One region of the Oerskovia jenensis genome, then DNA from elsewhere that is predicted to be linked to it. Evidence: predicted binding sites of a transcription regulator. Region 1 holds the regulator's gene; the other holds the start of a gene.
The links. The regulator LexA, encoded in region 1, represses DNA repair genes until DNA is damaged. The targets are predictions, from matches to a motif close to TCGAACANNTGTTCGA.
Positions count from the first base shown of each region.

Region 2: the regulator LexA is predicted to act here: its motif matches at 2,765-2,780, upstream of JOD49_RS00985 (Rv2578c family radical SAM protein).

Region 1 is NZ_JAFBBO010000001.1:737,693-744,273, forward strand. Features, by position in the region: gene JOD49_RS03355 (aldo/keto reductase) at 1-1,028, shown strand, start outside; gene nrdR (transcriptional regulator NrdR) at 1,083-1,619, opposite strand; gene JOD49_RS03365 (LysM peptidoglycan-binding domain-containing protein) at 2,079-2,456, opposite strand; gene lexA (transcriptional repressor LexA) at 2,770-3,519, shown strand; gene JOD49_RS03375 (L-lactate dehydrogenase) at 3,634-4,587, opposite strand; gene JOD49_RS03380 (ATP-dependent DNA helicase) at 4,666-6,581, opposite strand, start outside.
Region 2 is NZ_JAFBBO010000001.1:212,382-218,962, reverse strand. Features, by position in the region: gene aspS (aspartate--tRNA ligase) at 1-986, opposite strand, end outside; gene JOD49_RS00990 (PPOX class F420-dependent oxidoreductase) at 1,123-1,590, shown strand; gene JOD49_RS00985 (Rv2578c family radical SAM protein) at 1,614-2,756, opposite strand; gene hisS (histidine--tRNA ligase) at 2,943-4,346, opposite strand; gene JOD49_RS00975 (MBL fold metallo-hydrolase) at 4,391-5,209, opposite strand; gene JOD49_RS00970 (peptidylprolyl isomerase) at 5,397-6,104, shown strand; gene JOD49_RS00965 (DUF349 domain-containing protein) at 6,101-6,581, shown strand, end outside.

The DNA.
Region 1 (6,581 bases):
TCGGGCGCGCCGGCCTCTCGCTGCCCCGCCTCTCGCTCGGCCTCTGGCAGAACTTCGGGGAGTCGACGCCGTTCGCGGCTCAGCGCGAGCTCGTCCTGCACGCGTTCGACCGTGGGATCGTGCACTTCGACCTCGCGAACAACTACGGTCCGCCACCCGGGTCGGCCGAGGCCGCCTTCGGCCGTCTCCTGGCCGGTGACCTCCGAGGCCGCCGCGACGAGCTCCTGATCTCGACCAAGGCGGGCTACCGCATGGGCCCGGGGCCCTACGGCGAGGGCGGCTCGCGCAAGTACCTGCTCTCGTCCCTCGACGCGTCGTTGCGCCGCCTCGGCACCGACCACGTCGACGTCTTCTACTCCCACCGGTTCGACCCGACGACCCCGCTCGAGGAGACGATCGGTGCGCTCGCCACGGCCGTCTCCTCGGGCCGCGCCACCTACGCCGCGATCTCGTCCTACTCGGCCGGGCGGACGACCGAGGCGCTCGCGATCGCCGCCGACCTCGGCCTGCCCCTGGTCCTGCACCAGCCGTCGTACTCGATGCTGAACCGGTGGATCGAGGCCCCGGGGACCGACGGGCGCAGCCTGCTCGACGTCGCCGGCGACTCGGGGACCGGCCTCATCGTGTTCTCGCCCCTGGCCCAAGGGATGCTCTCCGACAAGTACCTCGACGGCGTGCCGTCCGACTCCCGTGCGGCACGAGCGGTCTCGCTGCGGCCCGAGCACCTCGCCCCCGCGAACCTGGCCAGGATCAGGGCGCTGCGTGACGTGGCGACGGGTCGCGGCGAGCCCCTCGCGCGCACGGCGATCGCGTGGACGCTGCGCGACCGGCGTGTGACGTCCGTGCTCACGGGCGCGCGGACCACGGCCCAGGTCGACGAGAGTCTCACGGCCCTCGAGGCACCGCCGTTCACGACCGACGAGCTCGCGGCGATCGACGCCGTGACGACCGAGGTCGCGCCCGACGGGACCCGTCGTCCGCTGGACGCGGGCATCAACATCTGGGCGGCCCGTTCGAGCGATCTCTAGCCCCGTCGGCCGCCCCCGGTACCGGGGGCTCTGCGTCCGCCCGGTTCCCTCGGCTCAGGCGCGGTCCGGCACCACCTCGGTGGTGGGGTCGGTGTCCGCCGTGCCAGCAGCGGCCGCGCCCTCGCCGAACGCGGCCTCGCGCTCCTCGCGCTCGGCACGGAGCGAGTTGATCGCCGACTCGAAGTCCTCGAGCGAGTCGAACGCCTGGTAGACGCTCGCGAAGCGCAGGTAGGCGACCTCGTCGAGCTCGCGCAGGGGCCCGAGGATCGCCAACCCGATCTCGTACGCGTCCAGCTCTGCGCTGCCACCGGCCCGGAGCGACTCCTCGACCTTCTGCGCGAGCACGGCGAGGTCGTCCTCGTTGACGGGACGTCCCTGGCACGCCTTGCGCACCCCGGTCACGATCTTCTCCCGGCTGAACGGCTCGGTCACGCCCGAGCGCTTGACGACCGACAGGCTCGCGGTCTCGATGGTGGTGAAGCGGCGGTTGCACGCCGGGCACTGTCGACGACGGCGGATGGAGGCCCCGTCGTCGGAGGTCCTCGAGTCGACGACCCGGGAGTCCGCGTGCCGGCAGAACGGACAGTGCATGAGGCGGTACTCCTGGGGTCTGCGCGGGTGCTCCGGGGCGATCGCCGCGGACGGTGCGTCCCGAACCTATGTCTCGACGTCGACGGGACGCAAGGCGCCCCGCCACAGGAGCAGGTCACGACACGCCTCTGCACGCGATCAGCACACAGGAGAGACCAGTGCACATGAGAACGGAGGTGGCCGATGATCGGCCACCTCCGTCGGGACGCCCCCGTCCCCATCTCACGCCCGCGACTCGCCTCGCGAACGTCGACGCAACTGCGGAGGCGCGCGTGGCGCGCCTCCCCCTCACCGACCGACCCCCCAGCCGGGTTGGTGAGGCAGTACTAACTTAGGGGAACCTAATGCGATCGCGCAAGCCCGGTGAGCGGGAGTCCTGCCTGGGGGGCGAGAGCCGCGTCGGAGCGAGCCCCGACCAGGACCACGCGACACCCACCCGCCGCCGGCCCGCGCCCGCGGTCAGCGCCCGAAGTCCGGGTCGACCGGGAGCAGGAGCTGCTGGCCGGCCTGCAGCGCGGTCGAGGAGAGGTTGTTCAGCTCGGCGAGGTCCGCCACCACGTCACGGACGTCCCGACCGCCCGAGGCCAGGGCCGACGCGTGCTGCCAGAGGGTCTCGCCCGCCTCGACGACATGGACACGCACCTCGACCGGCTCGCCCGGGCCCGAGGCGACCGCCCGAGCGCCCCACAGCGCCCCGAGGGCGAGGAACGCCGCGACGAGCAGCGAGAGGACGACGCGGCCCCGCGTCGTGAGCCTCAGCGGCGCCTCGCCGTGCGCACCGGTGCGCCGCTCGAACCGCACACCGTCGCCAGCGCCCATCGCAGTGACTGCACTCATGCCCACTCCTTCGCCCGTGGTGCTCGAACCGCCTTCCCCGGTCGGTTCGAACACCTGTTCGTCGAACACCTGTACGATTTCTATCACCACCTGGCAGCGATGTCGAGACATGCTCGAACATGTGTTTGATTCGTGTCGCCGTGTGACCTACGCTGTTCGAGTACTGGTCGTCCGATATGTCGGACGCTCGAGGACCGGGTGAAGCCGTCCACGAGCCGACGAGGTAGAGCCGGCCACGCTCAGGAGCCCGTGCCCCTCGCGGCACCGCTCCGCAGGGACAGGACCGAGACGGCCGAGCAGGGCGGAGACGACGATGGCGGGACGGGTGGCCGACACCACGGGCAGGCTCGCGAAGGTGCACGAGCTGCCCGACGGCACGACGGGCGGCGACGGCCTCACGCCGCGCCAGCGCCTCGTGCTCGAGACGATCCGTGCATCGGTGGACCAGCGGGGCTACCCGCCGAGCATGCGCGAGATCGGCGAGGCCGTCGGCCTGACGAGCCCCTCGAGCGTCAAGCACCAGCTCACGACCCTCGAGCGCAAGGGCTACCTGCGCAGGGACCCCAACCGCCCCCGGGCGATCGAGGTCGTCCACAACGACGACGCACGGGCCATCTCGGCGCTCCCCGGCAGCGCGTTCGGCCGTGCCGAGGGCATCGATGCGTCCGAGGACTCACCCGAGCGTCCCACCCCGTCGTACGTCCCCGTCGTGGGACGCATCGCGGCCGGTGGCCCCATCCTGGCCGAGCAGGTGGTCGAGGACGTGTTCCCCCTCCCCCGCCAGCTCGTCGGTGACGGCGAGCTCTTCCTGCTCCGTGTGGCCGGAGACTCCATGATCGACGCCGCGATCTGCGACGGCGACTGGGTCGTGGTCCGTCGCCAGCCCGTCGCCGAGAACGGTGAGATCGTCGCGGCGATGATCGACGGCGAGGCCACCGTCAAGACGTTCAAGCGGATCGACAAGCACGTGTGGCTCATGCCGCACAACGCGGCGTACCAGCCCATCTCCGGGGACGACGCCCAGATCCTCGGCCGGGTCGTCTCGGTGCTGCGCAGCCTCTGAGCACAGCGTCCCGCCCGCCCCTCGGGGACCGGCGCTCAGTACGACGAAGGGGACGGCCCGGCGGGCCGTCCCCTTCGTCGTGCCCGGCGCCCGTCGCGGGCCCCGAGGCGACGACTACAGGCCGAAGCTCTTGGCCACGGCGCGCACCGAGTCCGCGGACGCCCGCAGACCCGCGAGCTCGTGGTCCGACAGCGGGACCTCGATCCGCTCGCCGCAGCCACGCCGCTCGAGCAGCGAGGGGACGGAGAGGCAGACGTCGCTGATCCCGTGGAAGTCCTCGAGGAGCGAGGACACCGGCAGGACCCGGTGCTCGTCGTCGAGGACGGCCTCGATGATGCGGGTCGCGGCGAGCGCGACGGCGTAGTTCGTCGCGCCCTTGCCCTCGATGATGCGGTAGGCCGACTGCACGACCTCGTGCGCGATGTCCGCGCGCACCTCGGCCGTGAGCGGTCCTCGACCCTTGAGCCCCTGCCACTCGAGCAGCGGCACCCCGCTGATGGTCGCCGAGCTCCAGAGCGGGATCTCGCTGTCCCCGTGCTCGCCCGCGATGTAGGCGTGCACGTTCTGGACCGCGACCCCGCAGTGCTGCGCCACGAGGAACCGCAGCCTCGAGGAGTCCAGGACCGTGCCGCTGCCGAAGAGCTGGTTCGGCGGCAGTCCCGAGTACTTGAGCGCGGCGTACGTCACCACGTCGACCGGGTTGGTCACCATGATGTAGACGGCGTTGGGTGCCACCTCGACGAGCCCGGGCAGGATCTTGCGCACGAGGGAGATCGTGGCCTCGGCGAGGTCCAGGCGCGTCTGCCCGGGCTTCTGCTTGGCTCCGGCCGTGAACACCACGACGTCGGCGTCGGCACACACCGCGACGTCGTCCGATCCTTCGACCTTGGCCATGGGCATGAACTGGATGCCGTGCTGGAGGTCGAGGACCTCGGCCTCGACCTTGGTCCTGTTGATGTCGAGGAGGCTCACGGTGTGAGCCGCTCCGCGCATGAGCGCCGCATAGGCGAGAGTCGATCCGACGGAACCTGCGCCGACGATCGCGAGCTTGGTGGTACGGGCGGGCACTGTGCCTCCTGGACGTGGTGCGTCGGACGCCGGGTGCTGCACGAGCACCGTGACGTCCGTCGTGTGGACTGCCAGGTCTCAGCCTAGGGCGGAGAGGCGCTCGAGCGCAGAGAGGACGACACGTCGGTCCGTCGTGGTCCAGAAGTCCGGCATCGACTTCGTGAGGTACGAACCGTACCGCGCGGTCGCCAGGCGCGGGTCGAGGACCGCGACGACCCCGCGGTCCGCGGTCGACCGGATGAGCCGCCCTGCGCCCTGCGCGAGCAGGAGCGCGGCGTGGTTGGCCGAGACCTGCATGAAGCCGTTGCCCCCGGCGGCCTCGACCGCCCGCGCGCGCGCCGACTTCACGGGGTCGTCCGGGCGCGGGAAGGGGATCCGGTCGATGAGCACGAGCTGGCAGCTCGGACCGGGCACGTCGACGCCCTGCCAGAGCGAGAGCGTCCCGAACAGGCACGTCGCCGGGTCTGCGGCGAACTCCTTGACGAGCGTCGGGAGCTGGTCCTCCCCCTGGCACAGGATCGGGACGTCGAGGCGCTCACGCATGGCCTCGGCGACGGCGAGCGCAGCCCGCCGTGAGGAGAAGAGCCCGAGGGTCCGGCCCCCGGCAGCGGTGATGAGGTCGGCGATCTCGTCGAGCTGGCCGTCCGTGGCGGCCTCCCGGCCGGGCTGCGGCAGGTGCTTGGCGATGTAGAGGATGCCCTGCTGGGGGTAGTCGAACGGGCTGCCGACGTCCACGCCGGTCCAGGTGGCGCCGTCGTCGTCGAGACCGAGGGACCGGGCCACGGGGTCGAACGTGCCGCCGAGCGCGAGCGTGGCCGACGTGAAGACGCCCGTGCGCTCGGTCAGGAGGTGGGTCCGGATGAGACCGGCGACCGCGAGGGGCGCGGCGTGCAGCTTGCTCACCCCGTCCCCGCTCCACCGACCGTCGTCGCCCGCGCGCGAGCACCACAGGACGTCGTGGCCGGTCGGGTCCTGGGCCATGCGCTCGGCGATCTCGAAGACCTGCAGCATGGTCGCCTGGGCCATCTTCATGCCGGTGTCGGGCTGCGCCTGCGGCCCGCCCGAGGTGTCGGGCTTGAGGGCGCTCAGCACGGTGCGGGCCGCGTCACGGACGGCCGCGACGGTCGAGCGCGCGTCGTCGGGCAGGCCGTCGGGGAAGCGCTCCGCGGGGAGCGACGCGACGACGGTCCCGAACGCCCCGGTCGCCAGGTCGAGGTCCGTCGTCTGGACTCCTCCGTGGCGGCGCGCGAGGCGCGCGGCGTGCTCGATGATCGGCACGGAGAGGTCCGCGGTCGCGGCGGCCGTGACGCGGTCGCTGAGCTCGTGCGCCTCGTCGACGACCACGACACCGTGCTCGGGCAGCACGCCGGGCGACCCCGACGCGGCGATGCCCAGCATCGCGTGGTTGGTCACGACGACGTCGGCCTCGCGGGCGCTCGTGCGCGCCTGGTCGGGGAAGCAGTCGTCGATCAGCGGGCACTTGGAACCCAGGCACTCGAGGGCCGTGACCGAGACCTGGCGCCACGCCTTGTCCGAGACGCCGGGCACGAGGTCGTCCCGGTCCCCGGTCGTGGTCTCCTGGGCCCACTCGCGCAACCGCACGACCTGCTCGCCCAGCGCCGCCGCCCCGGAGGCCGCGCCCGGCGCGGGGTGCTCCGCGACGCCCGCGCGCTCGCCGCCCGTGGGCAGGTCGAACAGCGTGGGCTCGTCGGCCGGGTAGCCGCCCTCGATCTTGTGCTGGCACAGGTAGTTGTGCCAGCCCTTGAGGAGCGCGATCCGCGGCTCGCGCGGCAACCGGTCCGCGACGGCCTGCGCGACGAGCGGCAGGTCGCGCGTGATGATCTGGCGCTGGAGGGCGAGGGTCGCGGTCGAGACGATGACGCGTTCGTCCTCGCAGACCGCGTGGCGCACGGCGGGCACGAGATATCCCAGCGACTTGCCGGTGCCCGTCCCGGCCTGGACGAGCAGGTGGTCGGGTCCGCCCGAGCCGTCGA
Region 2 (6,581 bases), 530 kb from region 1:
TGGCGGCGCGGCTGCGAGGCCCCGCCCGCCATGACGACGGCGCCCACGTACTCGGCCTGGAAGACGCGGAACGGCGTGTCCTTGAAGTAGTCCGTGAGCTCGACGAGCGGGTTGCCGAAGCGCAGGTCCGGCTTGTCCGACCCGTACAGGCGCATCGCGTCGTGGAACGTCATGCGCGGGATGGGCGTGGGGATCTTGTACCCGATGAGGTCCCACAGCGCGACGAGGATCTGCTCGCCGAGCGCGATCACGTCGTCCTGCTCGACGAAGCTCATCTCGACGTCGAGCTGCGTGAACTCGGGCTGGCGGTCCGCGCGGAAGTCCTCGTCGCGGTAGCAGCGGGCGATCTGGTAGTAGCGCTCCATGCCCGAGACCATGAGCAGCTGCTTGAAGAGCTGCGGGGACTGCGGCAGCGCGTACCAGGAGCCGGGGGCCAGGCGTGCGGGAACCAGGAAGTCGCGCGCGCCCTCCGGGGTCGAGCGCGTCAGGGTCGGGGTCTCGATCTCGACGAAGTCCTGCGCGTCGAGCACGCGGCGTGCAGCCTGGTTGGCCTTGGCGCGCAGGCGCAGGGCGTGGGCCGGGGTGGGGCGGCGCAGATCGAGGTAGCGGTGCTTGAGGCGCGCCTCCTCGCCGATGACCTCGGTGCCCTCGAGGGCCGTGGAGACCTGGAACGGCAGCGGTGCGGACTCGTTGAGCACGACGACGTCGCTCACCACGACCTCGACCTCACCCGTGGGGAGGTTCTTGTTCTCGTTGCCCTCGGGGCGCCGGGAGACGACACCGGTGACCTGGAGCACGAACTCGGCGCGCAGCGGGTGCGCGATCGACTCGTCACGGATGACGACCTGGGCGATGCCCGAGGCGTCGCGCAAGTCGATGAAGGCCACTCCACCGTGATCGCGGCGACGATCGACCCACCCGGTGAGGGTGACGGTCTGACCGATCTGCTCGGCCCGCAGGGAGCCGGCTGTGTGGGTGCGGAGCACGGAGTGAGTCCTTCCGGAACATGCCGGGGCGCGCAGTGGCGTCCCGGGATGGGAGTGGGGAGTGCGCAGACGACGCACTCGGACGAGTCTAGTCTCTGAGCGGACCACGTTCAGGAGAACTCCCCGGGAGGCACCCATGACCAGACGGATCGCGACCACCCAACGGCTCGGGCGCGCCGAGCTCGTCGAGTTCCTGCGCGCCGACCGGCGGGCCGTGCTGCTGACCCGGCGCGCGAGCGGCGCCCCGCAGATGAGCCCCGTCACGTACGGGGTCGACGGCGAGGGGCGCGTCGTGGTCTCGACCTACCCCGACCGCGCCAAGGCCGTGAACCTGCGGCGCGACCCCGCCGCGTCGCTGTGCGTCCTGGGCGAGGACTTCGACGACGCCTGGGTGCAGGTCGACGGCACGGCCGAGGTGATCGACCTGCCCGACTCGGTCGAGCCCCTCGTCGAGTACTACCGGTCGATCGCCGGGGAGCACCCCGACTGGGACGAGTACCGCCAGGCCATGGTCGCGCAGGGCAAGTCGCTGCTGCGCGTGACGATCACGGGCTGGGGGCCCGTGGCCACGGGCGGGTTCCCGGCGCGGCTCGCGCAGGACTGAGCGCGGGGGCAGTCGCCGACACGCTAGAAGAGCAGCTGCTCGGCGCTCGCGGCCGCGCTCGTGCCCGTACGTCCTGGCGGTCCGCCGCTGTCCCGGTGCTGCGTCACCAGACTCCCGGCCGGGTAGTCGCCCTCGTCGGGCCGCGCTCGCTCACCAGGGGTCTCGGGGTGCCAGGCGGTCCGGGCGTGGCCGGACGTGCGCGCCCGGGACCGGTGCCCTGCGCTCGCGAAGCCGCGCTCGACGAGCAGGGGGCGCACCCGGTCCCACAACCAGTCCCGGTACGCGCGGCTCGCGTACGACCCGCCCGCGTAGATGCGTTCGTACCCCGCGACCCGCTCGGGGTGGTCGCGGCGCAGCCAGGCCATGAACCACTCGCGGGTGCCGGGCTTGAGGAACAGCGGGAGCACCGTGGCGCCGGTCGCGCCGGCCTCGTGGACCGCGTCGAGCAGGCGCGTGAGGTGGTCGGTCGAGTCGGTGAGCCACGGCAGGACCGGGGCGATCATGACCCCGCACGGCAGCCCGGCGGCCCGGGCGGCACGGATCAGGTCAAGACGGGCGCGCGGCGTGGGGGTGCCGGGCTCGACGGCCTGCTGGAGGTCCTCGTCGACGAAGGCCAGGGAGACCCCGATGCCGACGTCCACGTGCTCGGCCGCCTGCGTCAGGCGCGGGAGGTCTCGGCGCAGGAGCGTGCCCTTGGTGAGGATCGAGAACGGTGTGCGCGCGGCCTCGAGGGCGTCGATGATCCCGGGCATGAGCCGGTAGCGCCCCTCGGCGCGCTGGTACGGGTCCGTGTTGGTGCCGAGCGCGACCGCGTCGCCCGCCCAGGACGGCTTGGCGAGCTCGGCACGCAGCACCTCGGCGACGTTCATCTTCACGACGATCTGGCTGTCGAAGTCCTCGCCGGGGTTCATGTCGAGGTAACGGTGCGAGGGGCGCGCGAAGCAGTACGAGCACGCATGGGAACACCCGCGGTACGGGTTGATGGTCCAGGTGAACGGCATCCGGGACTCCCCCGGCACCTTGGACAGCGCGCTCTTGGCGAGCACCTCGTGGAACGTGACCCCGGCGAACTCCGGGGTGCGCACCGTCCGCACGAGCCCCGCCATGCGCCCGAGCCCGGGCAGCGCCCCGTCGTCCGCCGTGATCGCCTGCCCGTCCCACCTCATCGCACCATTCGAACACACGTTCGAACCACTTGTCGACGCAGTCGCCGTCCGCATGACCTTCGGCCGCGAGACGTCCGGGGCCTGGATCGTCGCCCGCACCACCCGACATTCACGCGTGAGGCCCGGCAGGGACTCCCCCGCCGGGCCTCACGCACGTCCACCCGGGTCAGCGCCCGGGCACCGGTCTCACTCCTCCGCGGGCACGACCCGCGGCCACAGGTCCGCCTCGGACGGCACCCACACCGCCGGGTCCACGGCGACCTGCTCGCCCGAGCGGATGTCCTTGACCTGGTGCGGCACGACCTCGCCGTCCGCGCCGATCCCCGCGGGGAACCACACGAACGGGATGCCGCGACGGTCCGCGAACTTGATCTGCTTGCCGAACTTCGCCGCGCTCGGCGCGACCTCGACCGGGATGCCGCGCGAACGCAGCGCCACCGCGACCGCGTCCGACGCGGGCCGCGTCTCCTCGCTCGTGACCGCGACCACCACCGCGCTCGGCACCGACCGCGTCGAACGGACCAGGCCCGCGCTCAGCAGGCGCGAGACCAGGCGGGAGACCCCGATCGACAGCCCCACGCCCGGATAGGTGTTCGCGCCGTCCGAGGCAAGGGTGTCGTAGCGCCCGCCCGAGCAGATCGACCCGAGCTGCTCGTGCCCCACCAGGACGGTCTCGTAGACCGAGCCCGTGTAGTAGTCCAGGCCGCGCGCGATCTTCAGGTCCGCGACCACGACGCCCGGCGCCCGCACGGCCGCCGCGTCGATCAGCGCCGACAGCTCACGAAGCCCCTCCTCGAGCAGCTCGGACGTCACGGCGTGCTCTGCCGCGAGCGCCCGCACCCGCACCGCGACGGTCGCGTCCGATCCGGAGATCGCCGCGAGCGCCAGGCACGCGGCCGCCTGCTCGGACGTCGCGCCCGTCTCGGCGACCAGCAGCGCCGCGACCTTGTCCGGCCCGATCTTGTCGAGCTTGTCGATCGAGCGCAGCACGCCCTCGACGTCGTCCAGGCCCAGCCCGCGGTAGAAGCCCTCGGCGACCTTGCGGTTGTTCACCAGGATGCGGACCTCGGGGACACCGATCGAGCGCAGCTCGCCCAGCGCCTCGGCCATGACCAGCGGCAGCTCGACCTCGAAGTGGTAGGGCAGCTCGCCCGCACCCACGACGTCGATGTCCGCCTGCACGAACTCACGGAAGCGCCCGTCCTGCGGACGCTCACCGCGCCACACCTTCTGGATCTGGTGGCGCTTGAACGGGAACGCGAGGTGCCCGGCGTTCTCCAGCACGTACCGCGCGAACGGCACCGTCAGGTCGAAGTGCAGGCCGAGCTGCTTGTCCCCCTTGCCGCCCCGGTCCCGCGCGGCCCCCTCGGACGAGTCGGCCTCCTCCTGGAGCCGGCGCAGCACGTACACCTCCTTGGAGGTCTCGCCCTTGCGCAGCAGCTGGTCCAGGGGCTCGACGGCCCGCGTCTCGATCCCCGCGAAACCATGGAGCTCGAACGTGCGGCGCAGCGTGTCGAGCACGTGCTGCTCCACGACGCGTCCAGCAGGGAGCCATTCGGGGAAACCGGAGAGAGGTGTAGGTCGGGCCATGGGACCCGATCCTTCCAGACGTTCCGACCGAACGAGCAATCGATTCACAGGCCCCGCAGGTACGGGTTGGTGCGGCGCTCGCGGCCGATCGTCGTCAGGGGCCCGTGGCCGGGAACCACCTCGAGCCGGTCGTCGAGGCGCCCGACGACGTCGCGCAGGGTTCGCTGCATCGTCTCGCCGTCCCCTCCGGGCAGGTCGGTCCGCCCGACGGACCCGGCGAACAGGACGTCCCCGGCGAGCACGACCCCGGCCGCCTGTCCGTCGACGGCGCCGTCCTCGCGCCCCGGGGCGACCGGGAGGTAGAGCGTCGAGCCCTGGGTGTGGCCCGGCGCGTGCAGCGCGTCGACCAGGACGCCACCCAGGTCGAGCCGTACGCGCGGGTCGGCCACCGACGTGCCGCCAGGTCCGGGCACCAGCGAGGCGCCGGACCCACCGCCCGAGCCGAACGTCCGCACCTCGCCCGGTTCCCGGTAGTCCTCGGCCCGGGCGCCGCCTGCCGCGAGCGCGGCGGCCAGCGGCCCGCTCGTGAGAGGTCCGCCCGTCGAGGTCCCGTGCTCGATCGTGCCGAGCGGGTCGGCGAGCCGGTACGCGTCGGCCGCGTGGATCCACAGCGGGACCTCGTACTGGTCGCACAGCTCGGCGGCGTCCCACGTGTGGTCGGCGTGCCCGTGCGTGGCCAGGACCGCGGTGGGTGCCAGATCGTGCTCACGCACGAGCGCCGTGACGCCCGCGACGACCCCCGCCCCGGCGTCGACGATCACGCACGGGCGAGGCACGTCGTCGGGCAGGGTGCCCTGCGGGTCCGGCACGACGATCGTGCAGTTGGTCCCGAACACCGGGGCGACCACCAGAAAGATGTCCATGCAGGGACAGTACCGACCTCACAAACAGGACACCTGATACCGGACCGTGACCTGAAAGGCGATAAGACACGGCGCCAGAACGCTCCCGATGCCTAGACTGTCCTCTGAAACCGTGCATCACCCGTGCGATCACGCGCCTTCGCGCCGGCACGCGGACCTGCCCGTGGCGGGAGACGAAGGAGTTGGGGTGTCAACGAGCAAGCGCGAACGCGAGCGTGCCCGTCTGCGTGAGCAGAAGTGGACCCAGCGCCAGTCCGAGGCTCGCGCGCGCAGGCGTCGGGCATGGACGATCGCCGGCGCGCTCACCGGCGTCGCGGTCGTCGCGGTCGTGACCGTGCTCGCCGTCCGGGCGAACGCCCCCGACAAGACCTTCACCCTCCCGCCGGCCGCCGACGCCGAGGGCCGGGAGTGGACGGGCGACCTGCGCACCAGCGCGGGAGAGATCGCGTTCACCCTCGACGGGCAGGCAGCCCCCCAGGCCGTCGCGAACTTCGTCTCGCTCGCCCAGGGCGGGTTCTTCGACGGCACGGACTGCCACCGGCTGACCACCGAGGGCATCTTCATCCTGCAGTGCGGTGACCCGACGGGCACCGGCACCGGGGGCCCGGGGTACGAGTTCGGGCCGGTCGAGAACGCCCCCGAGGACGGTCTCTACCCGGCCGGCACCATCGCCATGGCGCGCACCGACGCCGGCACGGACACCATGGGCAGCCAGTTCTTCCTCGTCTACGAGGACACCACCTTGCCGACCACCACGGGCGGGTACACCGTCTTCGGCAAGATCACATCCGGCTTGGACGTCGTCCGAGCAGTCGCTGACGCGGGCACGGCGGACGGGTCCGGCAACGGGTCCCCCGCCAACCCGGTCACCATCGAAGGAGTTGAGACCCAGTGAGCGAGAGCACCGAGAACCACGCGAACTCTCCGGCGCAGGCATCCGAGGAGGCCACCGCAACGGAGCAGGTCGAGGTGCCGGCGGTCGCTGAACCGGCCGAGGCCGCGCCCGACGCAGCCGAGCAGGTCGAGTCCACGCCCCCCGCCGCCGCGAGCGACGAGGACAGCGCGCCCGTCACGGACGAGACTCCTTCCGAGCAGCCCGTCACCGAGGCCGAGGTGACCGAGCCCACCGCCGAGCCCAAGGCTGAGGTCGAGGTTGAGGTCGAGGCTCCAGCAGAGCCTGAGGTCGAAGCCACCGACGAGGCCGCACCGGCCCCCCGGCCGACCGCCACGCCCAAGCCCTCTGCAGCGCCCAAGCCGAGCGCGATCCCCGTGCCGCGTCCCCCCAAGCCGGGGATCCCGGCACCGGCCGCTCCGGCCGCCGCGACCATCGCCCCGGCCGCCGCCGCCGCGGTCATCCCCGACGACAGCGCGG